Regions from separate parts of the Agarivorans sp. MS3-6 genome, predicted to be linked through region 1. Evidence: predicted binding sites of a transcription regulator. Region 1 holds the regulator's gene; each other region holds the start of a gene.
The links. Region 1 encodes sigma-54, which starts transcription at its own class of promoters, with help from an activator protein. Its sites were predicted from a motif close to GTTGGCACGNNNNTNGNNT; they were not measured.

Region 1 (10,077 bases):
ACCCAGTAGTTGCCCTTTTTCATCAACTACCGGGGCTGAAATCCAGTCATGGCGTTCAAATAAAACGGCGACATCTGACTCATCCATTGCCACTGGGATAGTTTCGGCATTACTGTCCATCACTTCGCGAACACTGACATTTGGATTTACCGTCAGTAGAGTAGAAAGGGGAATATCACCTAGCAGTAAATCGTGTTCGTTTACCACATATAAGGTATCAGTGGTTTCTGGTAGTTCGCCACGCAATCGTAAATAGCGTAGTACCACGTCAATACTGACATCAGCCCTTAGGGTGATGGTGTCGGTATTCATAATGCTCCCCGCGGTATCCTCGGGGTAGGCGAGTGCTGCTTCTACACGGTGCCTATCTTGGCCATCCATCTGTTGCAGTACTTCTTGATAAACACTATCTGGAAGGCTTCTTAAGACATAAGCAATGTCATCTGTATCCATTCCTTCAGCGGCGGCGGCGAGGGTTTCTGGAGCCATTAGCTGAAGCACCCCCTCCATCACCTCTTCGTTTAGCTCTTCGAGGATATCGCCGTGTTGCTCAGGGTCGGTGAGTTGCCATAGTACTTTACGTCCTGCGGGTGGGCTGGACTCGAGTAATAAAGCCACATCACATGGGGGCATTTGATGAAGTGTGCGCCTAACGTGCACAAACATACCGCTATCTAGAGCCTGGTTTAGCTCCTGTAATCGTTTGTGCTGGTTAGGGTTTAACTCCATCTCTTCTGGCATAAGTGTTCCCTACTGTGATGAGTAGCAAGCTTTGCAGCGTGCTTAGTGTGCGGCTATTTATGCCTTAACTTATTCTTCGTCGAAATTGGCTTCAATCAAACCTTGAATAGCATTCATCGCGGCGGCGGCATCTTTTCCTTCCGAGATAATTGTCAAAGTATTACCCTGCGCACTGGCTAATACGAGCAAGCCCATTACGCTGGCAGCTGACGCCGTTTTCTCTCCGTCTATAATACTTACCTCAGCCTCAAACTGCTGAGCGAGTTCTACAAGCTTAGTCGCAGGGCGAGCGTGTAAGCCGAGTTTGTTTTTTACGATGACTTGTCTAGTGAGCTTCAAGCTTATGTTCCAAAGTGCGATGACGACGTTGTACTTTACGTTTACTACAAAAGTTTGCGGCAAGCTGCTCTGCTACGTAAACGCTACGATGTTGGCCACCAGTACAGCCGATGGCGATGGTTAGGTATGCTCGATTATTAGCTTCTAAGTGGGGCAACCAAGAATTTAACAGATCGGTGATCTGCTGAATGTATTCTCCGACTAAGGCTTGGCTAGACAGATAGTCCTGAACGGGTTTATCTAAACCATTTAGGGGGCGAAGCTCTTCTTGCCAGTGCGGGTTAGGCAAAAAACGCGCGTCAAACATGTAATCCGCATCACTGGGTACGCCATTTTTAAAACCAAAGGACTCAAACACTAAAATTAGTTGTTGTTGTTGATCACCCGTCACTCTCGAGCGGATCAGGCCGCTAAGTTCATGCACCGACAAGCGAGAGGTATCGATACGTAAGTCAGCATTGCGTGAAATAGGGGCTAATAGCTCTGTTTCTGCCTCAATAGCTTCGGCTAACGACAAGTTGTTTTGGCTGAGCGGGTGAACTCTGCGGGTTTCACTGTAACGACGAATTAGCGCTTCGTCTTTAGCGTCGAGAAAGAGGCTGAGGAGCTTTACGTCAGGGCCAATCGAACGAATCAATTGCCCAATCGGTGAGGGCTCATCGGGCAGGTTACGAATATCGATACTAATCGCCACTTTAGGATAACTACTTAAGTTATCTATTAAGGGTTGCCAGAGTAAAACGGGTAGATTATCTACACAGTAATAGCCTAAATCTTCTAATACCCTTAAGGCGACCGTTTTGCCAGAGCCTGAACGTCCGCTAACGATAATCAATTCCATGATAACCTCTAACTACAATTAGAGTATTAGGCTACCATGATGTCGTACAATTCGTCATCACTTTGTGCGTTACGAAGTTGTTTACATACTAATTTATCGTTGAGTTTCTCAGCCACTTGAGAAAGGGTATTAAGGTGTTGTTTACATTGGTCTTCTGGAACCAACAGCGCAAACACAAGATCAACCGGTTTATTATCAATAGCATCGAAGGAAATAGCAGGGTCACAGCGTAAAAAAACCGCTGTAGCTTGGTGCTGATTGTCGATTCTGCCGTGAGGAATAGCGATACCTTGGCCAATTCCGGTGCTGCCCATTTTTTCCCTGTTTAACAGGCTTTCAAAAATAGTTTGAGCACTGGTATCAAGTTGTTTAGCGACGAGTTCACTTATCAGTTCCAATGCGCGCTTCTTAGAGGAACATTGGACTGTACTAAGCGTACAGTCCAAATTTAGTACTTTATTTATTTGCATTACTTTGGCTAATGTCTGTTTAATTTTTCTTTGTGTTTAATAACTTGGCGGTCAAGTTTATCAATGAGGCTATCAATGGCGGCATACATATCAGAGTGCTCTGCAGTGGCAAACAGCTCTCCGCCATTAAGGTGCAAGGTAGCTTCGGCAATTTGATTGAGCTTTTCTACGTTGAGGATGACGTGAACATTGTTGATTTGTTCAAAACGTCGTTGCAGTTTGGCAAACTTAGTGTGGACATATTCTTTTAGTGATTCAGTAATTTCTACGTGGTGTCCAGTAAGATTAATTTGCATATATCTTGTCCCCTTTTGTGGCCGTTATATAAGGCTTTTACGTTGGTTAGAAGGTGGAATCGCTAAAGACTCACGATATTTTGCTATCGTGCGCCTCGCCACCTTGATCCCCTGATCTGCCAAAATGTCAGCTATCTTGCTATCACTGAGTGGTTTGTTGGTATTTTCGGCAGCAACCAGTTTCTTAATGAGTGCGCGAATCGCGGTAGATGAGCATTCCCCACCTCCGTCTGTAGCCACGTGGCTAGAGAAAAAATACTTTAATTCGAAAATTCCGCGGGGAGTATGCATAAATTTTTGGGTTGTCACCCGAGAAATGGTCGATTCATGCATTTCTACTGCTTCAGCCACATCGTTCAACACCATTGGTTTCATTGCTTCAGCACCATATTCAAAAAATGCTTGTTGGTGGTGAACGATACAGTTGGATACTTTTAATAAGGTTTCGTTACGGCTCTCAATACTTTTTATGAACCATTTTGCCTCTTGTAGGTGGCTGCGAATGAATTGAGTATCGGTAGCATTTGACGTTTTGCTCAAAGACGCATAGTGAGAATTGACACGTAGTTTAGGCATGGCATCCGGGTTTAATTCTACTACCCAGCGGCCCTGGCGTTTTATAACGGATACGTCGGGAATAACATACTGCGCTTGATTCGGTTCTACCGCATTGCCGGGGCGTGGCTCAAGGGTGTGGATTAAGCGCATTACTTCGCGTAGCTGTTCTTCTTTGAGTTTGGTTTTGCGAGCTAATAAACGAAAATCGCGGTTGGCCAATACGTCGATATGATTTGATACGACCTCTCTGGCTTCTTTCAACCAAGGTGTTTCTTCAGCAAAACGACTTAATTGAATCATTAAACACTCTTGTAAGGAGCGAGCAGCAATGCCGACGGGGTCAAAATGTTGAATACGTTTTAGCACCGCTTCTACTTCGTCTAATTCTACATCTAGTGCGTTATTATCACTGGAGCGTAAGCCTTCAAGTAGTTGGTCACAGTCTTGAGTGAGGTAACCTGAGTTATCAACCGCATCAATAATCGCTAATGCGATGGCTTGATCTACTTCACTAAAGGGAGTTAAACGCATTTGCCACAATAGATGGTCTTGTAAGGAGTCGACGGTTTCGCCTTGAAACAACATGTCGTTGTCTTCGCCGCCACTAGCAGAGCCTGAACTCGCAGGGCCTGAACTGGCGCTATATATATCATCCCATGTTGAATCAACGGGTAGGTCTTCAGCAACCGTGTCTTGGGAAATGGCATCACCGGCTTCAATTTGGCTAGAGTCAACTTCAGGCTGGCTGTTTTCCGCCTCATCACTTCTTTCATTGGCCGACTTTTCAACTGAGTCACTGTCGCTTGGCTGCGACTCATCCGCCTCAAGAAGTGGGTTACTTTCCAGTGCCTCTTGAATCTCTTGCTGTAAATCCAGCGTTGATAGCTGAAGTAAGCGTATGGCCTGTTGTAACTGAGGTGTCATGGTTAATTGCTGACCAAGACGCAACTGCAAAGATGCTTTCATTAATTACCGCTGTTCCTTCTTCTTATTATATTTTTCTAGATACACTTTAACTATAGCTTGAATTGCTCGCCGAGATAAACTCGTTTCACATGTTCATTTTCAAGTATCTCTTTGGGCTTCCCTGAGGCTATCAATTCGCCTTGGCTAACGATATAGGCATGTTCACAAACATCGAGGGTTTCTCTCACATTGTGATCGGTAATCAGTACTCCAAGGCCTCTATCGCGCAGGTGTTCGATAATTTTTTTTATATCAATCACTGAAATAGGATCTACTCCAGCGAAGGGTTCGTCAAGCAAAATAAACTTTGGTGCAGCTGCCAAGGCTCGTGCTATTTCTACTCGGCGACGTTCTCCACCCGACAAACTCATACCCAAATTTTTGCGAATATGGCCAATATGGAACTCTTCTAATAAGTCGTCAAGCGCTCCATTTTGTTGCTCTTTATCAAGGTCTTTACGTGTTTCGAGAACCGCGAGAATATTCTTTTCTACAGATAAACGACGAAAAATCGATGCTTCTTGTGGTAAGTAACCAATGCCTTTACGGGCTCGAGTATGCATCGCCGTGCTAGACAGGTCATCGTCATCAATTAGTATGCGGCCTTGGTCGCGAGGTACTAAGCCAACAACCATATAAAAAGTAGTGGTTTTACCCGCACCATTTGGGCCGAGTAAGCCGACGATTTTACCCGTTTCAACGTGTAAGCTTACATTCTTGACAACCTTGCGACCTTTATAGCTTTTCGCTAGGTTTTCAGCAATTAGGGTACTCATTCTTGCGGTTTACTCTTCGGTGAAATCTCTTCAAGTTGTTTCGGCAGAAATATGGTAGTGACACGACTATTTTCATCGCCTTGGGCTACCATTTCTTGCTTATCGATGCTGTATTTGATCATTTGCCCTTTCACTAAGCTCTCTTCTTGTTTTAACTGAGCATTTTGCGTGAGGGTCAGTGTTTGGGTTTTAAGATCATAGCGAACCTCGTTCGCTTCCGCCTCGATAGGTTTACCGCTATCTAGCAGTTGATAAAAAGTAGCCGGTTCGCCCTTGGCGATCATGACTTCGCTGCCTTTGTCTTCACTGCCGATCACGCTTAATTCTGCAGCATGCATTTTAATCGAGCCCTGAGTGACGATCACATTGCTGTAAAACGTGACTCGGTTTTCTTTAATATTGACCTGTTGGCGGTCGGCATCAACAATAATCTGCTTATTGAAGTCGTCTTCAAGTGCTTGAACTCCCCAAGACAGAAATAACAAACTGGCCAATAGGCCTAATTTACTCTTGTGGGTTATGGTAAACCGCTTCGATATCATCTAATAAAGTCACTATTTCGTTGGCTAAATCACCATCCATGCCAACACCATACAATTCGTATGAGGGGCCATAAACGGTAACAGGTTGATCGCTGCTCATGGTTTCACTTTGCAGATCGATTTCCAATCTTTCGGTAATAAGGTCGCGAACATACTCGCCACGACTCAAATTTTTGATCACTACATTGTCATTTAAGGTGACAGTTTGCTGCTGCAGTACTGTAGCGTGATCGGCTACAATTTGCCATATGGGTTGTGCTGGGTCTGGGTAAACCAAAATTTTCGGTTTAGAGAAGGTGGTATGTTTTAGTTGCTCAAAAAACTCCATCTGTTCAGCGTAGATGCGATAACGTGGCGCACCATCTTCACCAAAGCTAATGCTGTATAGCTGCTCGGCAACAAAATTAGGTTTACTGGCTTCTCGCTTGGCGGCTACTTGCTCGTCCTCTGAGGGGCTGAGTTGCCAAAGCACGATGGCAACAACAAATAGCAGTCCGAAAAACCAAGTAGGCTTGTTCATACACTCATGCCTTGGGCATTCTCTAGCTGACCTTTTGCCTGCAAAATTAGATCACAAAGCTCACGAACTGCGCCATATCCGCCCGGTGTCACGGTAATATAGTCGGCCGCTTGCTTGCACAAAGGGTGAGCATCTTGAACTGCCACGCCTAAGGCGCATGCGAGCATCACTGGAGTATCAACCACGTCGTCGCCGATATAGGCAACTTCGTTAGCACTTATCTTTAGTTGCTCAAGCATTTGCTGATAAGCCACCATCTTGTCTTGCTGGCCTTGGTAAATATGGCGAATACCTAGCGCTTGCATACGCTGCTCGACAATTTTGGATTGGCGGCCTGTGATAATGGCAATCTCAACCCCAATATTGAGTAAGGCTTTTATGCCAAAACCGTCGTGAGTATGAAAAGCTTTTAGCTCTTCACCGTCATTGCCCATATAAATTCTGCCATCTGAAAATACCCCATCAACATCGCAAATTAGCAAGGTTATGGTTTTGGCGCGGTCAAAATTTTGTTGGCTCACTGAACCGTAAGGTGTGGTTTCGCTCACTAATAAACTCCTGCCTGTAATAAAGTATGCATGTTAAATGCACCCACTACTTTTTGTTGTTTAAGCACGAACAAGCCATTAATAGAGGTTTGTTTCATTAATTTTAGTGCATCAAATGCCAACCAATCACTTTCAATGACTTTGGGGTTGTGGGTCATGACTTGACCAATTTGCGTGTCGTGAATATCAACCCGTTGATCTAAGATACGGCGCAAGTCCCCGTCGGTGAAAATACCGACTAAGTGTTGCTGTTGGTCAACCACGCCTACCATACCTAAGCCTTTCGCGGTGATCTCAAATAAGGCTTCGCGAATAGTTTGTTCGACTGTCACTGAGGGAATTTGTTCCCCTCTTAGCATTAAGTCGCTGACACTGAGCAATAATTTTTTACCAAGAGTGCCCCCTGGGTGAGACAAGGCGAAATCTTCTGCAGTAAAGCCTCTGGCTTCTAACAAGGCTACCGCCAATGCATCGCCCATTACTAAGGTTGCGGTGGAACTAGCTGTGGGGGCTAAGCCTAGCGGGCAAGCTTCACGAGGCACCGAGATACATAGGTGGAAGTTGGCAAGTTTTGCCATTGTTGACTGCGGGTTACTGGTCATGGCAATGGAGCGAACACCAATACGATTAAAGACGGGATAAAGTGCCAATATCTCTGCTGATTCGCCAGAGTTAGATAGCGCTATAACAATATCGTCAGCCGAAATCATTCCTAAGTCGCCGTGGCACGCTTCTCCAGGATGAACAAAAAAGGCTGGGGTGCCAGTAGACGCTAACGTCGCGGCTATCTTATTGGCAATATGTCCAGATTTTCCCATGCCCGTCAAAATCACTTTTCCCTTACAAGCTAAAATGAGCTCACAAGCTTGGCTAAAATCCTGTTCAAGGTACTGGTGAAGGTTTTGAATACCCAAAATTTCTATATCAAGAACTTGTTTAGCTGAAGCAATATAATCAAATGACACGCCATTCCCCTATAAGTAAGGCTTAAGTGATAAAAAAGGTAGGGTTTACCCTAAGAATAATAGCATTTGGTAGCCTATGAAGCCGCTACACAATAAGCCGCCTTCCCAGCGTGATATACGGCGACTTTTGCCAAACCCCATGGCCATGATAAATAACACTACGGTTACGCCCATCATCACGTAGAAGTCTCGGCCAGCAGCGTGAGCATCTACTTCACCAGGCGCTAGCATCGCGGGTACTGCCAACACGGCTAAAATGTTAAACAAGTTAGAACCAATGATATTGCCAAGAACGAGGTCGTCTTCTTTCTTCATGACACCTGCAATACAGGCTGCCAGTTCAGGCAGGCTAGTACCTACAGCGATAATCGTTAAGCCGATTACCAGATCGCTCATACCAAAATAACGGGCAATTTCTGAAGCCGAATTAACTAAAAGATCAGCGCTGAGCGGCAGTAATACCATACCGACAATTAACCACATTAGGGCTTTTTTGGTTGGCACGTCACTGGGCACTTCCGATTCAGCTTCCTCAATTATAGGGTCTACTTTGGCGCCTTTGCGTTGGCGCAGTGCAGAGATAATCAAAAAAGCCATCATTGCGATAAAGAAGCCCAGTAGCACGGTACCTTCTGCATAACCTAAATATAGGTCATTGAGTACCCACCCCGCGATGGCGGTAGCGGCTAATACCAGCGGCAACTCTCTGAATAAAATAGAGGACGACACCATGAGTGGTTTTAATAAGGCGGTAATTCCTAATACTAACGTAATGTTGGTAATATTAGAGCCGATAACATTACCCACCGCTGTATTCATCTTGCCTTCAAGAGCCGCTGTCGCCGACACCATTATCTCCGGCGCAGACGAGCCTAAAGCAACAATGGTAAGGCCAATGATCATTGGTGGTAGGCCAAAGTTATTGGCAATGGCTGCAGCGCCAAAAACAAAACGGTCGGCACTCCATACCAAGATAACGAGGCCAACAATCAATAATAAAAATTCAATAAGCATGTGCTTCCTTTGCGCGATAATTACGACGAAACAGACAAAACCGTGGCATTGTCGGCATTTTCCTAGCAAATTGGAAGAGTTTAACCTTGAGTGTCACCAATTATCTCAATAATATGTCCCCCTTAGCCGATCAAGATTGCTCACGGAGTGGCGGATAGTTTGATTGAAGTAAAACAACTGGCCTTTCAGCGCGGCGACAAAGTTATCTTTGATGGCTTAAACTTGCGTATCCAAGCCGGCAAAATCACCGCCATCATGGGGCCTAGTGGTATAGGTAAAACAACCCTGCTCAAGCTTATTGGCGGGCAGCTGCAACCTAGCGCAGGCGAAGTGTTAATTGACAATCAAAATGTCCATCAACTTAGTCGCGGTGGATTGTTCAAATTACGTAAACGGATCGGCATGCTATTTCAAAGTGGCGCGTTATTTAGCGATCTGACGGTGTTTGAAAATGTCGCTTTTCCGTTACGCGAGCACACTCAGTTACCAGAAGCTGTATTGCGTAATTTGGTGTTGATGAAGCTGCAAACCGTGGGTTTGCGTGGTACAGCGCAATTGATGCCTAGTGACTTATCTGGAGGCATGGCTCGACGGGTTGCTTTGGCTCGGGCGATAGCCTTAGAACCGGAAATTATCCTCTATGATGAACCCTTTGTTGGCCAAGACCCTATTTCGATGGGGGTGCTGATCAACTTAATTAAAGGCCTAAATCAAAGCTTAAACCTTACCTCAGTAATTGTATCTCATGATGTTAACGAAGTATTAAGCATCGCCGACTATGTGTTTATCGTAGATGGCCATCGTGTGCTAGCCGAGGGTAGCGTAGAGCAAATCGCAGCCAACCCTAATCCTCGTTTAGCTCAATTCTTAAAGGGACAAGCGGATGGGCCCGTGGCATTTCACTATCCCGCCGAAGACTATGCTCAAGCGCTAAGGCATCATAATGATTGAACTGATTGCTTTGTTAGGCCGAAATACTCTATTGCGCTTGTCGGCAATTGGCCGAGCTAGCTTAATGCTGTGGCATGCTTTGGTCGCTTGGCCAAGCAAACAGTTGCTGAAAGATACGATTCGTCAAACTTATGTGGTTGGCGTTCAATCATTACCGATAATTTTAGTTTCTGGTTTATTCATCGGCATGGTTTTAGCCCTGCAGGGCTATCATATACTGGTCGATTTCGGGGCTGAAACTAGCCTTGGCCCCATGGTGGCTTTGTCTCTACTCAGAGAGCTGGGACCGGTAGTTACAGCATTGTTATTTGCTGGCAGGGCTGGGTCAGCGCTAACGGCTGAAATTGGCTTGATGAAAACTACAGAACAACTGTCTAGCATGGAAATGATGGCGGTTGACCCTCTTAAAAGGGTTATTGCTCCTCGCTTATGGGCAGGGTTTATCGCTATGCCACTATTAACCTTGATGTTTAATTTAGTGGGGATATGGGGAGGCTTTCTGGTTGGGGTTGAATGGCTAGGGGTTGATAACGGTAGTTTCTGGTCGATT
Region 2 (10,077 bases), 1.5 Mb from region 1:
AGTGGCAAGATCAAAGTGGTCAAGACCGTTTCTCTACGGAAGTGGTTGTGCAGGGCTTTAATGGTGTTATGCAAATGTTGGGTGGTCGTCCTGGTGGCGGTGCATCACAGCAACAAGGTAATTGGGGTGGGCAACAAGCTGCTGCTCCTAGTGCGCCGGCGCAACAAGGTGGCTTCCAGCAACAGGCTGCGCCACAACAGCAAGGTGGCTTCCAGCAAGCACCGCAACAGGCGGCTCCCCAGCAAGGTGGCTATCAGCAACAAGCTAAGCCTGCTGCTGCACCTCAGCAAGCGCCAGCACCACAAGCAGCTCCTCAGTTTAATGAGCCGCCAATGGATTTTGATGACGACATTCCGTTCTAGGTCTGGTAATAATCTAAAGTGTTAAAATAAACACTAAAAATAATATAACCCGCTAATTAAGCGGGTTTTTTTATTTTTATGTAATGACCGGCTAATTTTTCAGGGAGTTGAGCAGTTGCTGTAGGTGTATAACCGGTATCGCGTAACTAATCGCACTGGGGTCCGACAACACAGCTTCTTTGGTTGTTTTTACAAACACTTTGTTAATAATAGCGATGACTTGGCCCGTTTCAGGGTGATACAAAGGGCTGCCGCTATTGCCAGGGTAAGCAGTTGCGTCTAACTGGTAGATATTATAAGGCGCTTTTAACCTTTTTAATTGGGCTAAGTTTAGTTCACTGGCATTGCGAGCGGGTATCACTACAGGCGTAATGCTTGAAATAATACCGCGATGCGTTACCGGATATAAACCGAGAACAGCCCCAATCGGAAAGCCGGTAAAAGCATATAGTTCGCCTTCCCTTACTTCCTGTGTAGATAAAACCATCGGCCTGAGTGCTTTTCCTTCTATTTGTAGTAGGGCTAAATCATGCTGTTGATTACTGGCGACGACTGTTGCAAACCTAAGCTCCGGCGAGCGACCTTGGCCAACAAATACCACCAGTTTTTCATTTTGTTGCTGATTGAGGCTTTTGGGGATCACATGAGCGTTGGTGGCTATGAGGTGTGCACCAACCACAAACCCTGTTCCTCTTAGGCTAGCACGAGGAGAGTTGAGCCTGTTATAAGTGCCAATACCCACTACTGAAGGTTTGATCTTTTCAATTGTGTCAGCAAGTTCGCTTAATGCTTCTAAACTAAACAGTGAAGAAAGTGACGCAATGATAACGATCAAGACTAGTTTCATACTATATTCTTCCTTGAGAACTGCTTTATCTTAATTTTACTATGTACTAGAGCAAGTTAGTATAAAACCCAGTGATATTCCATGGTGTTGAATGTCGCCAAGTAAAAGGCCAATTAATCATGAGTTTTAATTACGAAGATGCTTTTTCAAGAAACATCGGTTGGGTAACTGATGCTGAGCAGCAAATACTGCGTGGCAAGCGGGTAGCAATGGCGGGGGCTGGCGGAGTGGGCAGCGAGCACATTGTTACGCTAGCGCGCTTAGGTGTTGGCAAATTCCATATTTCAGATTTCGATGAATACGAGGTGCATAACTTCAACCGGCAAGCTGGCGCATTTATGTCTACTGTAGGGCAGGAAAAAGTGAAGGTGATGGAAAAAATTTGTTTGGATATCAATCCTGAAGCCGAGGTGAAGTCTTTTCCTGAAGGGATCTTCGAGCACAACGTTGATGAATTTTTAGACGGTGTAGATGTGTACGTGGATAGTTTAGATTTTTTTGCTTTATCTGCCCGAAAGTTAGTGTTTCAAAAGTGTCTAGAAAAGAACATTCCTTTAGTTACCGCGGCACCCTTGGGAATGGGCTGCGCATTTCTATGTTTTATGCCGGGTAGCATGACCTATGAAGAATATTTTCGTTTTGAAGATGCCAGTAGTGAGAATGAGCAGTATATCAAATTCTTGATTGGCCTATCGCCAGCAATGTTACAGCGGCCTTACTTGGTTGATCCCAGTAAAGCTGACTTTCACGCAAAGAAAGGTCCATCGATGCCAATGGCGGTGAAGATGTGTGGCGGAATAGCGGGGACGTACGTGTTAAAAATTTTGTTAAATAGAGGAGATCTAATTACTGCGCCTCACGGTCTGCACTTTGATGCGTATAGGAATCGCTTTAAAAAAACTTGGCGCCCCATGGGAAACAGAAACCCTCTGCAGCGTATTGTATTTGGCGTGGCTAAAAAAATAGTATTGAGTAAATAGATCCTAATGATCCTTTAAGGGTGTTAAGATCGATATCAGGGTGTCAGATATTTTTACATTCCATTCATTCTTTCACCAGCCCCTTCATCTAACTTGTTGTAATAATTGGATATAAAAACTTGGCACTATGTTTGCTTTATTAAGCTTGTATCCGAATTACATGACCAAATGGACGGGCGACATGAATAAATTGAAAGTGACACTACTAGCAGCGAGCTTGGGTTTTGCAAGCATCTCAGCAAACGCTGTACTTATTACAGAATGGAGCTACCTAAACGACGCAGGCTTTGATGCATACACCTCTGATTTGGGTTCTGACCCAATCGATCAGACTGGTATCACTGCTACTGGTGAAACTCTAGACCAGTTTGACGGTATGTTTGGTGGCGAATTACCAAAAGATTTGGCGTGGGGTAACCCTTGGGCTCCGCAAAATCCAGAAGGTAAACAGAGCCAGTTAGTTATCGACGATGCTAAGGGTACAGCTTTAGGTGATGGTACAGTTCTAACCAGTAAAGTTGACGGCGCGCTACAAGGTGGTTTGCTTGATACTGATTGGACTGACGGTACTGGCTTAGTTCATAACAACTACGGTGTATCTGGAGACTTTTTGGAAGGTGCATTGTTGTATGATGGTCTTTTCCTAGCGCCTGCTCAGCCATTTGCTACTCCGTTGGCTCCTGCACCGCTGTTAGTATTCGCAGTTTTGTTTGAAGAAACAACTAACTACCCAGGTGGTGATTTAGTCGCCGGTTCTACTTGTGCTTATGGTGATGGTGTTACGGGTGAAGTGGGCACAGACAACGAGTTTGGCTGTTCAGATTTGTTCACTGTTGTTATTCCTGATGACGTATCTTACACACAAGACCCTGATGGAACTCTTTATTTGTCAAATAACTTCCAAATTGATGACGAGTACGTTTACACCATTACAACACGTTTAGCTGGCCTAGAAGCTGTTGAGAACGTAGCTTGTGTAACTGGTGCAACTTGTTTAGGTTTCGTGACAGTTGAAGGTTCTGACAACGAATTAAGTGCAGCATTTTCTATCACAGCAACCTCAGTAACAGAGCCTGGTACCTTAGCTATCTTTGGTCTTGGTCTGCTAGGTTTGGCATCTGTTCGTCGCCGTGCATAATGCTTAATTAAACGTCGCTAACATTTAGCATTGCATACCTAAAGCGCAGACTCGTTCTGCGCTTTTTTTTTCTGCCAACCTGCCCTCTATCATTCCAGCTATGTTCTAAACTATAAATGCAGCGTTTTGGCTAATTAGACACTTTGAGAGCCACTTATGATTCGAAACAAGTTTGTGAAAAATCTGGCAACTTATCCCGTTATAGGTGCGGCAGTAAGAGGTGGTATTTCGCTATTGGTTAAGCGAGAAGCGAAACTTATTGCCCAACATTTCGCAGAGTATCTTCGCCCTGTTGTGGCTTATAAAAAAGATACTGTTAATGAAGCATTTCGGATCCGCCATGACGTGTACTGTGAGGAATTGAACTTCGAACCTGTTCGTGAAGACGGAATGGAGCAAGACGAATTTGATCAGTATTCGCGATTCTGCTTAATTGAACACAAGCCAACGACTAACTATGCGGGTTGTGTGCGAATTGTTTCACCTTCTAATAGTGATGAGTTATTACCCATTGAAAAGTTTTGCTCTTCGGCGATTGAAGGTGCCAAGTTTCACCCATCTCAATTTGAACGCAATGAGATTTGTGAAATTTCTCGTTTAGCGGTTCGTCCTCAGTTTCGTCGCCGTAAAGCCGATAATTTTGACGGTGCAGCTGCTGGTGCGATTAATGAGCAAACTTACTCAGAAGAAGAGCTACGTTGTTTCCCGTTCTTGGCTATTGGTTTGTATCTATCTATAGCGTCATTAGCGGTTAGAGCGGGCACACATCATGCTTTTGTTATGATGGAGCCGCGTTTAGCGAGAAGCATGAGCTTTCTGGGAATTAAATTTGAACAGCTTGGGCCCGCGATTGAGTATCATGGCGTGCGAGCGCCTTATTACATTAGTGCTTCAATGTTGACTCGTAGCTTGCCTGTGGGTTTTCAAACGCTAATGAATAATATCGATAAAGAAGTCGAGAAAGGCTGCATGGCCGCTCGAAACAACGATGATAATGACGAGTATATTAAAAAAATGTATTCGCCAGACTTTGAGCAAAAAAAATCTCCCAATATGTCGATGCGGGAGAATTTTAAATGGTCTGATTCTAGCGGACTTTATATTCCGCAATAGTTGCCGTTAAACAACTATTGCGTTTACCTTACTTAGTTTAGCTGAGCTTCTAGCTCAGCTTTTTTATGGACCAACGCTGGCTCTATATCAACTAGCTTATCCAACAATTCTTTTGCCTGAGTAGTTTGTTTGTTAGCAATCAACGCCTCAACATAATGCAATCCAATTTCGTTACTTGCTTGTAGTTGATAGCTCTGCTCTAGTATTTGTTGAGCTTCACTTGCCTTACCTGATTTCAATAGCATATAGCCATAAGTGTCTTTCACTTGAGCTAGCTCAGGTTTTAACTGGTGAGCCTTAAGTGCATATTCAAGAGCTTGATTATGTTGGTCTTGCTGGTGCAAAACCCATGCAATGTTGTTCAAGGCTATAATGTTATTAGGCTCATTTTGCAGTATATTTTTATAGAGCTGCAAAGCTTGTTGAGGCTGCTTGTCCATTTGTAGTTCAGCGAGTTGTAATTTAAGGGGGGCCGCTAATTCACCATGCTCTTCTATTACTTGTGTGACGAAATCCTGTGCTTTAGCCAATTTCCCTTCTCGCTTGTAGCTTTGTATTAAGCGGCTCGCAGATTTAACACTTGGTAATTGAGCATATAGCTTTTCAAAGGTACTGGTCGCTTTCCCCCATTCTTGCTGAGCCGAATAAATAAAACCTTGTTGTTGTATAGCGGCTGGTGTTTCTAGCTGATTAGGAGGTAATTTGTTGAGCGCATTTTGGCTGCCATAGGTGTCGCCAGCTTTGAGTAATAATACGGAGTTAAGAAAATGTACTTTGGGATTAGTTTTGAATACTTGTGCAGCTCTATTACTTAAAGATACCGCTTCACTGAGCTGCCCTTTAGATTCGAGGACATTGATATTTTTTAAGTAGGCAACTAAAGATAGTGGAGAGCCATCCAACCAAGCTTGGTAAGTAGAATGGGCTTTTTCTGGCTGGCCTGTTTGTAAGTATAGGTCGCCAATTTGCCGCCAATGACGATCATTTCTCTGTAGCTCAGGGATTGCTGTTAGCGTGCTTAATGCAGATTGATATTCTTTTTGAGCGGTTAAAAGTAGCGCTTTTTGCTCAAGTAAGGTGGTGGAAGCTGGTAACAACAAAAGCTGTTCGTCAACAAGTACCTGCACTTGCTCCAACTTGTTAATTTGATTGGCATAAGTGGCCAAGTATTTGAATACGCTTTGGTTCTCTGGGTTTTCGCTCTTTAGTTGGTAAGCTTGCTTATAGGCCTCTTCGGTTTTCCCCTGATGCGCTAATACCGAAGAGCTGAATAGCCTAGCAGTTAAGTCTTGAGGGTTTACTTTTAAGATATCTTGGTAGGTTTGGAGTGCTTCGTCGTATTTTTCTTGTTGCTCTAGCATTGTGCCGAGGTAGAGTCGTACCGCTTGATCTTGCGGGATATTTGCTAACCACTCTCGTAACATCGGAATGACTTGTTCAATGCCATCATTTTGGTAGTAATAAGCTTGTTGCCCTAAGAACGCTTGTGAGTGGGCAGGGTATTCATCAAGAACTTCCTGAAGAACGTTGATGGCGTTCGGATCATTACGTTTAACTAATAATAGCCCCAAACGCGTTTTTTCTGGCAAACCACCAGACTTAGCCGCTTTTTCTGCAAGGTTTAACGCCTCGTCATTTCGACCTAATTGATTCAGTTGTAGACTAGCATTACTGAGAAAAGCAGCGTTTTCCAGAGAAGAAGAGTCTTGCTGGTTTAATTGATCGATGGCTCCGTCTAACTGACCAAGTCTAAATTGAGTCGATACTAACAGCCTCTGAGCGAGTTGGTTTGAAGGGTCATTGCTAACAACCCTAGAGAGTAGCGGTAATGCCTGCTCATTATTGTTTAATCGATAGGCTGATACGCCAGCTACCATTTGCGTGGAAGGATTATTGGAACCGTTTTGGAGGGCCCTTGTTGCATGAGTGTATGCATCTAGATAGTTTTGTTTTTCATAAAAAATATAAGCTTTTAGCTGATTCGTCAGCATATGGTTTGGGGCTACCTTCAATAACTTATCTAAATAGGGTTCAGCTTCATCAAACTGTTTGTTTTTAACCAAGGCTTGCGCTAGATATAGAGTGAATTGCACCGCCTCTGGCGCTAACTCGACTGCTTGTTGGTATGAGGCAACGGCTGTGGCATTATCGTTTGCTAACGACGCTAGGTGTCCTTTGAGGAGCCAAACATCGGTATTGTCGGGGGCTTCTTGGCTCAATTGGTTAATGGTTTCATTGGCACTAGCCAGTTGTTGCTCAGCGGCTGAAATACTGGCTTTCACCATGGTTGAATAGGTTCCTTCTATTCCCAGCTCTTGAGCTTGACTCAAGGTTGTCTTTGCCTTGTCTACTTGACCATTTCTAAACAGCGCTAAAGCATGAATGGCTAATACTTCCGTTTCTACTTCGATACTCAAACGGCGATTTTCGAGCAGCAATTCCTCAATGTTTTCAGGTTGACCTTGATTCAAGTAAGTTCTTGCGAGTAAGGGGATAAGTTGATCTTTGTCAGCATTGAGCTCTAGCGCCCGCTCTAATTCTTTTTCAGCCGCTAGGTAATTACCACGTTCTAGATATATTTTGCCTAGAGTTAGCCTGGCTTGAGCTAAGTTGGCGTCTTTCTTAATCGCATTTTTTAGTTCGATAATTGCTGCGTTTTGGTTGTTCTCAGAAAGATAGCTAGACGCATTAGATAAATGTTGTTCGGCAGTATCCCCACCACAAGCTGTTAATGCGATAGTTAGGGCTGTAGTTGCCAGGATTCTTTTCATTCCAAACCTATGATTGCTCATATTCTTCCCTGTTTGTTGGATTGATATATCACCTTAAAATCATACAGCTTAATTAGCCTCATGTCCTACTTTGTGGGGTGATTTGTGGCTAACTGAACTTAGGCTCTTACTTTCTGTTTCAATATGCGGTTTAATTAGCCTTAGAAAACTGTTTTCAAATTAAATGGATATATACATGGACGTGAGTATTGCCGTAATTGGCCTAGGTTATGTTGGCTTACCTTTAGCTGTTGAATTTGCTAAAAAGCGCACCGTAGTGGGTTTTGATATCAACCAAGGTCGCGTGTCCGAGCTACAGCAAGGTGTTGATCTTACACAAGAAGTAAGCAAAGACGAATTACAGGAAGTTGCTGGAAATATGTCTTACAGTTGCCAAATCGAAGACCTAGCAAAATGTAACGTATTCATCGTTACCGTGCCTACGCCGATTACTGAGCACAAGCAGCCAGACCTTACTCCATTGATTAGGGCTAGCGAAACGGTAGCTAAAGTATTAAAACCCAATGATATTGTTATCTATGAGTCGACTGTTTACCCGGGTGCGACAGAAGAACAATGTGTTCCGGTGCTGGAAAAAAATTCGGGTCTAATATTCAATAAAGACTTTTATGTTGGCTATAGTCCTGAGCGGATTAACCCTGGCGATAAAACTCACCGTGTTTCTACCATTAAAAAAATCACTTCAGGCTCAACACCTGAAATAGCCACTATCGTTGATAATCTTTACGGCGAGATTGTTGTGGTGGGGACTCATAAAGCCACTAGCATCAAGGTTGCTGAAGCTGCGAAAGTGATTGAAAACACTCAGCGTGATGTAAACATTGCCTTAATCAATGAACTGGCTCTTATTTTTAATCGCTTAGATATAGATACTGAAGCCGTATTGGAGGCTGCCGGTACCAAGTGGAACTTCTTACCTTTCCGCCCTGGTTTGGTTGGTGGCCACTGTATCGGTGTTGATCCATACTACCTCACTCATAAAGCGGAATCGATCGGCTATCGCCCTGAAGTAATTTTAGCGGGGCGTCGTATCAACGATAATATGGGGCGTTACGTGGTATCACAGTGTATTAAAGCGATGGTTAAGCGCAATATTTCTGTGGTGAACAGTAAGATACTTATCTTGGGCTTAACCTTTAAAGAAAACTGTCCAGATATTCGAAATACCAAGGTTATCGATATCGTGCATGAGTTTGCCGATTATGGTGTGCAAGTTGACACCTATGATCCATGGGCGGATAAGCAAGAGTGTCACGATGAGTATGGTATTGACCTTGTTGAATCCCCTCAGGCTGATAGTTATGAAGCGATTATTCTTGCAGTAGCGCATCAACAGTTTAAAGACATGTCGGTGGAAGATATCCGTGCGTTTGGTAAGTCTGATCATGTGCTTTATGATCTTAAATACCTACTGCCAGCTGACGCTAGCGACCTTCGCTTGTAAATAGGAGTTTAATAGTGACTCGTTTTAAACAAGTCTGTGAGCAGTTGCAGGCACAGCCAAAGGTATGGGCGATTTCAGGGGTTGCTGGCTTTATTGGCTCTAACCTTTTAGAAGCCTTGCTAAAGCTCAATCAGAAAGTGATTGGTCTCGATAACTTTGCCACAGGTCATCAACACAACCTCGATGAAGTAAAGAGTTTAGTGACAGAACAGCAATGGCAGCAATTTCAGTTTATCGAAGGGGATATTCGTAACCTAGATACGTGTAAACAATTTGTCTCTGGTGCTGATTATGTTCTTCATCAAGCGGCTTTGGGCTCAGTACCCCGTTCTATTAATGACCCTATTACGACTAATGAAGTGAATATTTCAGGGTATTTAAACATGCTGGTGGCGGCCAAAGAGCTGCAAGTTTCGGCGTTTGTTTATGCTGCCTCTAGTTCTACTTATGGCGATCATCCTGATTTACCCAAAGTAGAGGGTGTTATTGGTAACCCGTTGTCGCCTTATGCAGTAACTAAATATGTCAATGAGCTTTATAGCTCGGTGTTTGAACGTAGTTACGGCTTTCCCTCTATTGGCTTACGTTATTTTAATGTGTTTGGTCCACGCCAAGATCCTAATGGGGCCTATGCGGCCGTTATCCCCAAATGGACCGCGGCTTTGATTGATGAAGAACAGGTTTTCATCAATGGTGATGGTGAAACTAGTCGAGACTTTTGCTTTATCGATAATGTTGTGCAAATGAATATTTTGGCGGCAACCGCCGATCTAGCCAGCAGTGAAGTCTTTAATGTCGCGCTAAACGACCAAACTAGCTTAACGCAGTTGTACGACCTTCTTCGTGACAATCTAGCTAAACATGGTGTTGAACGAGAAGCTAAGCCAGAGTATCGAGATTTTAGAGCCGGAGATGTAAGGCATTCAAGAGCCGATATAAGCAAAGCTAATCAACTACTCGGATATGTGCCAGAATTTACTATTGGTCAGGGTTTAGCACTTGCGATGCCTTGGTACATTAATCAGTCTAGCCTCTAAAATTTGATTAGATTGGTGCTGTTGGCTTACAGACTATGACAGCGTAAAGAGTTGAAGCAGTACTATGACCCTTTCAAGGAATGAAAGAGCGACCCAAGTAATAAACCAGCGGCAAAATATTCGCTGGTTTTTGTCTTTATTATTTAGCACGTTATGCCTTTTTAAGGGCTCGGACATTGCTGTGCGAGTTAGCCAATGATGAGCGCTGCTAAGATACGTTGGCAAACCTTGGAAACCTTGGATGAGTTGTTTTCTTTAGAACAACAATGGAACCAATTAGCATTAACGTGCAGCGCGAGTTTGTTTAGCCAATGTCGTTGGGTGAAGCAGTGGGCTGAACAGTTTTGGCATTCAGGATGTTGTT
Region 3 (10,077 bases), 270 kb from region 1:
TAACGCCATTCATGACGCCGATTCATCACGATTCTGTGTTCCAGGTGACTTATTGTTTTCCGTGATGCTGAGTGAATTAGGCATTAGCCAAGAGATGCAATTTACCTTTGCAGGTATGGTCACCGACGGTGTTCCCGTCAGTATTCAGCAACACGATGATAGCTGCCAGTTGATTGACCAACAGGGTAAAGAGTATCTTCAATTAACCCGCAGCGGTGACAACCTAAAAGACCAAGCTATCATTAGCGACATAGTGAAAGACTATGTGTATTTTTCAGGGCGTAATTTCCCACATATTTTAGTCCCTCTTCTAGAAGAGCAAGGCTTAATGCTTAACCGCAAACGCCCCTTAGTGATTTACGAAAACATGAGTTTGCATTTTGACCGACTGCCTAGCAGTTCTCCCCACCTGGAGTTTGCTGGGGGAGAGTTCATTCCAAATGGGAAACGCGGTATCGCCCTGCTTAAATTTACCATCAGTGAGAATGGTGAAGCCATTGGCAGCGGACAAAAGCGTATGATTTTAGGCAGCTTACTGCCTTATGAAAAAGCTGAAAGCGACTTGCTCATTGCCAATTACGATGCCTGTAAACAAGCTTTTATAAAGCGCCAACAAGTTCAATAATATTCGCTGTTTTAAGCAGCGCTACCGATGTTAGCTTCACCAGCCTTTGGTATCGATGATGGCACACAATAACAGCGCCTTCGGCGCTGTTATTTTATATGCGACAGAGGCAGTGCAGTGTGGTTAAACACTTGCTGCAAAACAAAACTAGAGCGAACACCAGTCACCCCTTCTATTCGAGTAAGCTTACCCAATAAAAAAGCTTGGTAATGCTCCATATCTGGAACCACTACTTTTAGTTGATAATCAGCATCGGTTCCAGTGACCAATACACATTCCATCACTTCTTCATAGGCACTAATGATCTTTTGAAAATTTTCAAACCGCTCAGGTGTATGCCTATCCATGGAGATATGAATATAAGCAGTCAGGTTTAGGTTTAGTTTCTTCTCGTTGAGCAAGGTAACGTGCTTGGCTATAAGGCCGGCATCTTCTAATGCCTTTACTCGTCGTGAACATGGTGAAGGAGACAAACCAATCTGCTCGGCCAATTCCAAATTACTGATCCGGCCGTTGTTTTGCATTAGGTCTAATATCTTTTTGTCTGTTCGATCTAAACGCATTATTGCACTACCTTTTTAAAATTTTCATCACCCGTAGCTTATTTCACCTCATTAACAAACTATCATCAACAATTATTGCCAATAAAAGATAATAAAGCACAATTTTAGCAAACACTCACCCTCTATATTTAAATACACTATGTTTAGTGAAAAATACACAGGAACAGCAGCAGGATTATCCTCTTGTTTGCCGCTAATGCTCTCACCAAGACGCTTAGCTCCACTCTTAAGGGCATTTACCCCGTGTCGACTAAGAGCAAAGCAATAACCCATTGCTCATGTATCCAAACTAACTAAAGGTGGCCTAGGTCACCTTTTTGTTTATTCTTTTAGCAGTTGTTGTATAGCAATTAGCCGATGCTCGATTATTTCATTTTTTTTAGCATTTTCGGTTGACTTAAACCGCCAAAATTCGTTTAATAGCGCCCGTCGCCCGGATAGCTCAGTCGGTAGAGCAGAGGATTGAAAATCCTCGTGTCGGTGGTTCGATTCCGCCTCCGGGCACCACCTTTAAAAAGCCTGCATTTATGCAGGCTTTTTTCGTTTCAGAACTAAAATAACTTTACGCTATCGCTATACGGCTCAGCTAGCTAAACTACCTAACACCATTGGTTCTTCCCATGCCCACGATTTCAAGGAATGAAATATGCGCCTCTCTTCTCTGTTTGCATCAATACCACTGCTGCTTTCCATGGGACATGCTCAGGCTGATTTTTTTGAGCAGTTTGTTGACCCAACTGATGGTCGAATGGATGCGAGTCAGTGGTTAATGGATAACGCCGTTGGATTTTTACCCGTGCCTATAATTATTACCGACCCTGCAGTGGGTTATGGTGGAGGTTTAGTCTTAGCGTTCTTTCATCAGAATGAAGCGCAAGAAAATAGCGAGCAAATAGACGAAGACCCTAACGCACCGCTAAAGCTTACGCCTAGTGTGTCTGGCTTGTTAGGCTTGGCCACCGAGAACGGTACCCGCAGCGCGGGAGCCTTTCACATGGGGATATGGAAACAAGATAGCATTCGCTATATAGGTGCTATAGCTGGGATAGATGCCAACATAGACAGTTTTCGCCTACCCAGCGATGGAATCATTGGCGATATCCCAATTAGAGTAAACTTAAAAGGCACTTACTTGCTGCAGCAAATTCGCTTTCGCTTAGGCGATAGCCCCTGGTTTGCCGGTGCAAAATATACCTATTTGGATAGTGATAGTGCCTTTTCTATCGGCGATCTCCCCGACTACTTAAGCCCTCAGTTAAGCATGAAAGATGGCGGTTTAAGCTTGCTATTGAACTACGATACTCGCGACAACTCCTTTAGCCCCAACCAAGGTTTATACGGCAATGTTAGTTATGCAAAACATGCCGACTACTTTGGCGGGGATAGCGACTACGCCATTACCTCTGGTGAGTTCTCTGGCTTTAGCTATTTAGGTAACAGTTTTCAAGGCTCGATGCGTTTATCCGCCGCTAGTGCGCATGGTGATACGCCCTACTACGCCCTCCCTTTTATCGATATGCGCGGCATACCCGCCATGCGCTATCAAGGTGAACGTATGGCAACCCTGCAAGGTGAACTGCGTTACGACTTTGATGCTCGCTGGTCGGCTGTGGTATTCGGAGGTGTAGGCCAAGCCTTCAATTCACAACAAAACCTCGGAGATACACCCAATCGTTATGCTAAAGGCCTTGGCTTTCGCTATTTAATGGCAAGACGCTTTAATCTTCGCACTGGTATCGACGTTGCCCGTGGCCCAGAAGATACCACCTTACACTTTATTGTGGGGGCAGGCTGGTCTGATTTTTAAGCAAGCTTAAGCCAATTGTTGACTTTTTGTTAACAACAAGCTCTACTGGTAAGACCTCTTTAAATAGGAGCAGTTATGCTACCCAGTATTCGCAAAGCCAACTTAATGCTCAGCTTGTTTGGCATGTTTAAGGTGCCATTGATTTGGTATTGTCGCCCCAAAATTTTGCAAATGGATGAGCAAAAGGTGGTGGTAAAAATACCTCTAAAACGAAGAACAAAAAACCACTTAAATAGTATGTATTTCGGAACCTTAGCGGTGGGCGCTGATGTTGCAGGCGGCTTTTTAGCCATTGCCAAAGCTGAACAACATGGCAAAAAAGTATCGTTAGCCTTCAAGGAGGTTGAAGGTAAATTTTTAAAACGCCCTGAAGCTGATGTGATTTTCACTTGTACAGATGGCTTGTTAATAGACCAAATGTTAGAACAAACCATGGCGAGTGGCGAGCGCGTGAATCAAGCGGTGACAATTAATGCTACCTGCCCATCAATTAGTGGTGAAGACATCGTTGCGACCTTCTTACTCACTCTTTCACTAAAGGCTGTCCCTTAGCGAGGGTTAACGCCAAGTGACAAGCGCTTTGACAACTTTGCCGGTCTCCTTACCGGCATGTCTAACTATATGTCGTATTTGATGTTGAGCAGACGGTAAAGCCTCTCTGATAAACGCTTAAATGCACTACTCCCTGGGTTTTTGTTAGTGAGTTGCTGGTCTTTTTGCCACACTAACGCTTGTTGTTCATTAAGCGATACCCGCCAAAATCTTTGTTGCTGGTTTTTTAATAGATAAGCCTTTAACTGTAGGGCAAAGGTTCTGCTATTAATCAACAATCCCAACTCCATATTCAAAAAGTTTGAACGAGGGTCAAAATTGGATGAGCCTATATAACTTAGCCGCTGATCAACAATGAAAGCCTTATTGTGGTAGTAGGTCTTTACTTGATGGTAGTAATCAGGATGTTCAGCCTGTTTAGCGTATTCAAATAGTTGCTGAGCGAGACCAGCCAACTCTTCTCGATGTTTAGCGTAATAGGCACCAACAAAAGGTGAGTCATTAGACGCTGAAGAATTGGTCAGTAAAGTCAGTGCTACGCCATTATCTGATAAAACCTTCAAGCTGGAAAAACTGTCTTCACTGGGTACTAAATAGGGAGTAGAGATCAATATACTGCTACTACTGGCTAAACAAGCATCTAGCACCGATTGCATCCGCGAACGAAGATAAGGCTGAGAGTCTGTTAACTTATCTAAAGAATCGAACAGCGGCATGACTTCCGCTGTACTGTAGTCAGGGGATGTTAACTGCCTGATTTGTTGCTCAATGTGTTGTAATTCAGGCTGACGCTTTTTTATGATAGACAGATAGTCAGCTAAAAAAGTGGCTTGGTTGGCTTTCGGTGTAGCTTTGATGACCCGCCAAACATCTCTAACATGCTCACTTGACCATAGACGCTGAAAATTACGTTCAAACTCTCTGATACTTTCACCTTTCACCATAACATCTAAGTCAAAAAAATTGGCTTTTTTGCTATATCCAAAATAGCTATCTCCAATATTTCGACCACCAAGAATCATCACTTCACCATCAACGTTAAAGAACTTTTCGTGTAGTCGGTGATTCAGCCGTTGCTTAGCCACTTGGAAGTTAAATGCTCGACTAAACCAGCCTAATTTGCGGCTATCGAAAGGGTTGAAAATTCGTATGTGTATATTACTGTGCTCGGCCAACTCAACTAACCAGCGATCTTCAAACTCCATTAAGTCATCTAATACTAAGCGCACTTTAACGCCGCGATCTGCTGCATTGAGTAATTCACGGTAAAGGTATGCTCCCACTAAATCATGGTCCCAGGTAAAGTACTCGAGTTGAATATAATGTTTGGCTTGGCGAACAGCCTCAATCCGCCGTGCCAATGCTTCAGGCGCAGTGGGCAATAGATACACCTCAGACAACACAGTTTGTGGCTGCCAAGTTTTATCAAAATCGACTGGCCGTGGTGGTGGTGCAGATGAGCAAGCAATACAGCTAATCACCATTAACAGCAATACCGCGTGCCTATAACAATGCGTTAAAAACCAAGAAGTGGAGATATACATAACGTTGCCAACCGACGAAAACTCAAATGCTAGGGGCTTTTACTGCGCTCTAGACTTAGCTTAACGCTAGACAAGTATGCTTAGCGTTAAGATGAACAGTCGCAGTACAGAAGAGGTAACTAAGTGCTAACGCACTTTGGTTTGTTTGATGCGTTACTAAGCCTTCACTTAGAAACGGTAACTAAAATTTAAGGTGGCTGCGGTACGGTCTTCACCTTTACTAATAATGCCGGTTAGATTGTAGTGTTTGCCAATTTCTTTATTGAAGCCAATAAGGTAAGCCCACTGGTTAATATCAACTCCCACGTCATAATCCATTTCAGTGTCACCAATCATGACGGTACCGGTCATGCTATTTGAATAACCTTGGTATTCTGCGCCAATAAAAAACTGGGTGCGGTATTGTTGTAATTGGTAACCCAACATAGGTTGAGCGGTGACTAAGCTACCGCTATCGCCTGAACCACCTACTAATTGAGTCACTGTGTAAGTGCCTGTTAATGATGCAAAGAATTCCTTATAACCCACCGCTAAGGTTGTACCGACACCGTACAAGTCATACTCGAGGTGCAGTGGAACAGTAAAGTTGAACTCTGGTACGTTAATCTGTTCGCCTAAACATTTGTCGCCAATTACCACGCCCAAACACTGATCGATACCATTGAAGTGGGCATCAACATCGGCGTCTACGTTCACCTTACCGACTAAACCAAACACATTCCAAAACGGCAAAATATAGACATCACCACGCAGGGTATAGCTTTCAGTGCTCACTTCGGCATGCGACTTTTCAGGGTCAAAAATCGAGTCTAATATCTCGTGCGGTATGTTAAATACGCTAAAGCTAGAGAAGTCGACGTTCATATCTTGGTTACGGTAAGCCACAGAGATACCGTAAGGTAGCGGAGTATCAATGCCTTTACGTTTTACAAAGTCTCCCATAATAGGAAATACCCGATGCAGTTTAACTTCTGACTCTCGAATATCAGGATGATTAAGCTCTGTGAACATTTGTTCTTGTTCAACTACGGCGCCTAGATCATCATGATAAAAAGCCACTGGCGTGATAAGCATATTCAGTTCACAAGGCTTACCTTTACACACACCACTTGCCTTCACTTCTTTCTTTTTTATAACGTACTGACCATTATCTAATTGATTAAACTGTATTTCTTGCCGGTATTTTTCAACCTTACCATAGGGGTGCTTAAAGCTTTGAGTATTAGAAATAACCATTTTTTGCACCTGGCCATGCTGTAAAAACATATCTACTTTCATAAAACGAAAGTAAGCAATATCTTGTGGCAGCGCGTATTTTGAGTAGTTAAAACTCACCACATCTTGGCCTAATTTATTGACGGTATGCTTGACTGAATCTCGGTCATAAATACTGGCATGCTGACGCAGTTTGTATTCAGTTAAGGCGAGGTCTTCTAGGTCTTTTAATACCTTTTTTCTACCGTCCAGTTTGCTAGGGTCATATTTGATACTGAGTTTAATATTGCCCTTAACGTCTTCGCTAGTGACTAAGAACACTTCTGATTTCTTAACCTTATCGCCCACCGTATACGTTTTATCCAAGTGCTCGATAAAGTTAGCTGATTGGCCCAAAGAGCTTAATGCGAAACCCGGTAATTTCTCGGGAATATTCAGCGTTTTAAACACATCGCGCTGCTGGTTAGTTTCCGCTAACTCGGTGTGTTCACTATCGTTAGCCATTACCGGTGCAACCACTATCGGTGCAGCGATGATCAACGCTGCCCACGCAACTTTATGAAATATTTGAGTTATTGTATAAGCGTTATAAGTTTTCATGTTGTCTCTACATTTAAAATAATTAGTGAAAACCAACAAAACGTAACCTAGCTAACTCCATCTAAACTCTGCCGTTAAGCTGAATTAAATTTGCCTTGAGCAAAAATTTAAAGCTGTACCTAAAGCGAATGACATAAGAACAATTGTTATGTCGCGCTGTTGGGAGAGATATTAAGGGGGATTGAAAAATTGTGACAATCAGCTTTGAAGGATCGAATCCTCAACAAATAGCCACGCACTAATAGACTACTTCGCTGATGAAAAAACCGACGCGTTGCAATATGCGAAAGAGCCTCTAACTGAGGCAATATTTTTGACTCAAGCCAGAAAAATAGGATGTATCTTGCTGAATTTTAATAAGATAAAAACATTGGCATAAAAATAGATAAGGATCAGTATTAAGGCCGATTAAGGCATCATCCAGTACCAGGATTCATTATGCTAAAACCAATAATTAGAAACAGGTTAACCACCATCATTTACCCTATGTTACTGGCTAGCGTACTGATATCCTTCACCAGCCAAGCGGGTATTATCTATACGATAGAAAAGCCAGCTATCCAAAGCTCTCAAGTTAACGGTCTAAGCCAAACTGAAAATTTCGACAGCCTAGCCACCCGCGATTTACACAATGGTTACCAGACTTATTTTGGTAAATACACGGTCAATAAAGGCAGTGCCAGCATCAGAAAATTTGGCGTATATGGTGGTGCGTTTGGCGAAGGTAAGTACCTATTCATCCCTAATAACAGCGCTGTTACCCTAAGTTTTGATCTTGCAGTAGGATACTTTGGCTTCTGGTGGAGTGCCGGTGATAGTGGCAATCAACTGAGCATTACGACCCAATCTGAAAACTTGCAATTTGTGACCAATCAAATTTTAGACGCGGCGGTACTCGAGCCAGAACACTACGGTAGCCCAACGAGCGTTAAAGGCAATAAACGAGAACCCTATGGTTATGTAAACCTATTTGCTGAATCAGAAGCAGATAAAATCACCTCTATTAGCTTTTTTGGTCGAAACTTTGAAACCGATAACCACACTGTCAGCATTCAGCGCGAGGCCATCACCGGTCGTTCTTTAGCGCCTGCTAGCGTGCCAGAGCCTAAAACATGGTGGTTAATTGGTTTAGGCCTTGTGTTGCTAGGCTTGAGCCGAATCAGAGCAACGCGAAGAAAATAACCACAAGGGCTGTTTGTCGGCTGAGTATGAAGTTGTATAAGAATTTAGTGACACCTATTAATCCACTAATCCTCCGACAGGCTGGCATGTAAGCGCGAGGCTAGCCAGTCGCCTTTGATACCGAAGCAGCCCTCCAAGCCCTTGCGCCTAAAAGTGGTAGCTATTGGCACAGTATTAACAGTGAATTAACGACTGATTTAAATAAAAATTGAAATATTTAATGCAAATGAGTTTGATTCTCATTTGCATTATGTATAATGCGGCTTTGTTAATCTTAACAGGATAAGGACAAAGCCTGATCACCATGAAAACACTCAATCGCACACTCATCGCCAACGCCGTAATTCTTAGCTTAAGCCCATCGGCTTATGCTGAAACCACTAGCACCATGTTTGATGAAGTCGTTGTATCGGCTACTCGTACCGAACAAAGCATCAAGGATGTATCCTCGAGCGTCACCGCAGTAAGCGCCGAACAACTAGAGCAACAAATGGCCACAAGCTTAGAAGACGCGGTCCGCTATGAACCCGGCGTAAGCACTACTGGGCAAGGGCGCTTTGGCACTAGCGGCTTTAATATTCGCGGCTTAGATGGTAATCGTATTAAGTTGATGGTGGATGGTATTGAACAACCCACAGCCTATAACCCTGGTGGCGACGTAATGAATAAGGGGCCAAACTCATACGAAATTGACACCTTAAGCGCCATTGAAATTAATAAAGGGCCTGCATCTAGCCTTTACGGAAGTGATGCCTTAGGCGGTGCAGTATTGCTGCGAACCAAAAACCCAGAAGATCTATTAGAAGAAGGCGACAGCCATCATGTTGCACTAAAAACTGGCTACGCCAGCGCAAATGAAGCTTACAAAGCCACCATTGAGCTAGCCAAGCGCTATCAAAAATGGGAAGGCTTGGCGATTTATACGTATCGTGATGGCAGCGAAACAACGGCGCACTCTTCTGGCGCCGACATAAATGGTCGAGATCGCGGCCAGGCAAACCCCTATGACTTTGATTCTCATAACCTACTACTTAAAACCAACTATGCCCTAAATGCTGAGCATGCCTTCGGCTTAGTTGCCGAGTTATTCCAGCGTGAAACTCACTCAAATATACTAAGCAACGAAGGCTACAGTATATTTCCAGGCTTTACTTACACAAACGTGACTGGCGAAGACAAAGACACGCGTAGCCGTGTTGGTATTAACCACGCTTGGCAAGCCAATAATACTGCATTCGATGACTTGTTCTGGCAACTTAGCCATCAACAAAGTCAATCAGAGCATAACAATTATGATACAACCGATTTATACGGTAACCGTAACCGCGAGCGTAATGGGAAAGACAGCTCGCTGCAGTTTGATGCTCAATTCAATAAACTACTTGAATTTGATCACAGTAGTCACGAAATCAGTTACGGCTTAACCGCGATTAATAGCGACTTTGAACTAGACTACCGCACTCACTACTACGACAGCGGCACCGTGGACCCTGGTGCCCCAGAAGTGCCTAAAGCTGAAGCAGAAAAGCGCGGTATATTCATTCAAGACCACATGTACTTACTTGATGAACGTTTAGTGGTCACCGCCGGCCTGCGCTACGATGACTACAAAGCCACGCCAGATGCGAGTAGTGGTTTTCAAGAACACAACAGTGACGCCTTTACCAAACGTTTAGGAGCGGTTTATCACTGGAATCAACAATTCAGTACTTTTGCTCAATATAGTGAAGGCTTCCGCGCCCCTACCCTTGAGGAATTGTATTACGCCTTCGACAATAGTGGTCACGGTTACGCAACGCTGTCTAACCCCAACCTTAAACCTGAAGAAAGCCAAAGCTATGAGCTAGGCTTACGCGCGAATACTGCAGTATCAAGCATGGAATTGGTGGGTTTTCTCAATGACTATACAAACTTTATTCAATCCATCACCGATTACAGCGACCCTAGCTATCCAGCGGGCATCACCATTAATGAGAACATTGGTGAAGC

Region 2: a site for sigma-54 is predicted at 2,308-2,326, ahead of ACVFI8_RS07330 (THxN family PEP-CTERM protein). Genes of this name have one in related genera too.
Region 3: a site for sigma-54 is predicted at 7,276-7,294, ahead of ACVFI8_RS15430 (Npun_F0296 family exosortase-dependent surface protein). Genes of this name have one in related genera too.

The regions. Positions count from the first base shown of each region.
Region 1 is NZ_CM134202.1:3,084,639-3,094,715, forward strand. It holds gene mgtE (magnesium transporter) at 1-741, opposite strand, end outside; gene ACVFI8_RS14115 (HPr family phosphocarrier protein) at 811-1,080, opposite strand; gene rapZ (RNase adapter RapZ) at 1,067-1,921, opposite strand; gene ptsN (PTS IIA-like nitrogen regulatory protein PtsN) at 1,948-2,391, opposite strand; gene hpf (ribosome hibernation promoting factor) at 2,400-2,687, opposite strand; gene ACVFI8_RS14135 (RNA polymerase factor sigma-54) at 2,712-4,211, opposite strand; gene lptB (LPS export ABC transporter ATP-binding protein) at 4,262-4,987, opposite strand; gene lptA (lipopolysaccharide transport periplasmic protein LptA) at 4,984-5,481, opposite strand; gene lptC (LPS export ABC transporter periplasmic protein LptC) at 5,492-6,049, opposite strand; gene kdsC (3-deoxy-manno-octulosonate-8-phosphatase KdsC) at 6,046-6,597, opposite strand; gene ACVFI8_RS14160 (KpsF/GutQ family sugar-phosphate isomerase) at 6,597-7,562, opposite strand; gene ACVFI8_RS14165 (calcium/sodium antiporter) at 7,608-8,576, opposite strand; gene ACVFI8_RS14170 (ATP-binding cassette domain-containing protein) at 8,724-9,527, shown strand; gene mlaE (lipid asymmetry maintenance ABC transporter permease subunit MlaE) at 9,520-10,077, shown strand, end outside.
Region 2 is NZ_CM134202.1:1,623,959-1,634,035, reverse strand. It holds gene ssb (single-stranded DNA-binding protein) at 1-362, shown strand, start outside; gene ACVFI8_RS07340 (S1 family peptidase) at 454-1,209, opposite strand; gene ACVFI8_RS07335 (ThiF family adenylyltransferase) at 1,329-2,189, shown strand; gene ACVFI8_RS07330 (THxN family PEP-CTERM protein) at 2,371-3,327, shown strand; gene ACVFI8_RS07325 (PEP-CTERM/exosortase system-associated acyltransferase) at 3,484-4,440, shown strand; gene prsT (XrtA/PEP-CTERM system TPR-repeat protein PrsT) at 4,473-7,211, opposite strand; gene tviB (Vi polysaccharide biosynthesis UDP-N-acetylglucosamine C-6 dehydrogenase TviB) at 7,408-8,676, shown strand; gene ACVFI8_RS07310 (SDR family oxidoreductase) at 8,691-9,713, shown strand; gene ACVFI8_RS07305 (GNAT family N-acetyltransferase) at 9,909-10,077, shown strand, end outside.
Region 3 is NZ_CM134202.1:3,352,662-3,362,738, reverse strand. It holds gene ACVFI8_RS15465 (DUF3581 family protein) at 1-625, shown strand, start outside; gene ACVFI8_RS15460 (Lrp/AsnC family transcriptional regulator) at 715-1,188, opposite strand; tRNA gene ACVFI8_RS15455 (tRNA-Phe) at 1,620-1,695, shown strand; gene ACVFI8_RS15450 (BamA/TamA family outer membrane protein) at 1,835-2,995, shown strand; gene ACVFI8_RS15445 (DUF4442 domain-containing protein) at 3,071-3,547, shown strand; gene ACVFI8_RS15440 (phospholipase D-like domain-containing protein) at 3,613-5,091, opposite strand; gene ACVFI8_RS15435 (hypothetical protein) at 5,260-6,906, opposite strand; gene ACVFI8_RS15430 (Npun_F0296 family exosortase-dependent surface protein) at 7,345-8,088, shown strand; gene ACVFI8_RS15425 (TonB-dependent hemoglobin/transferrin/lactoferrin family receptor) at 8,393-10,077, shown strand, end outside.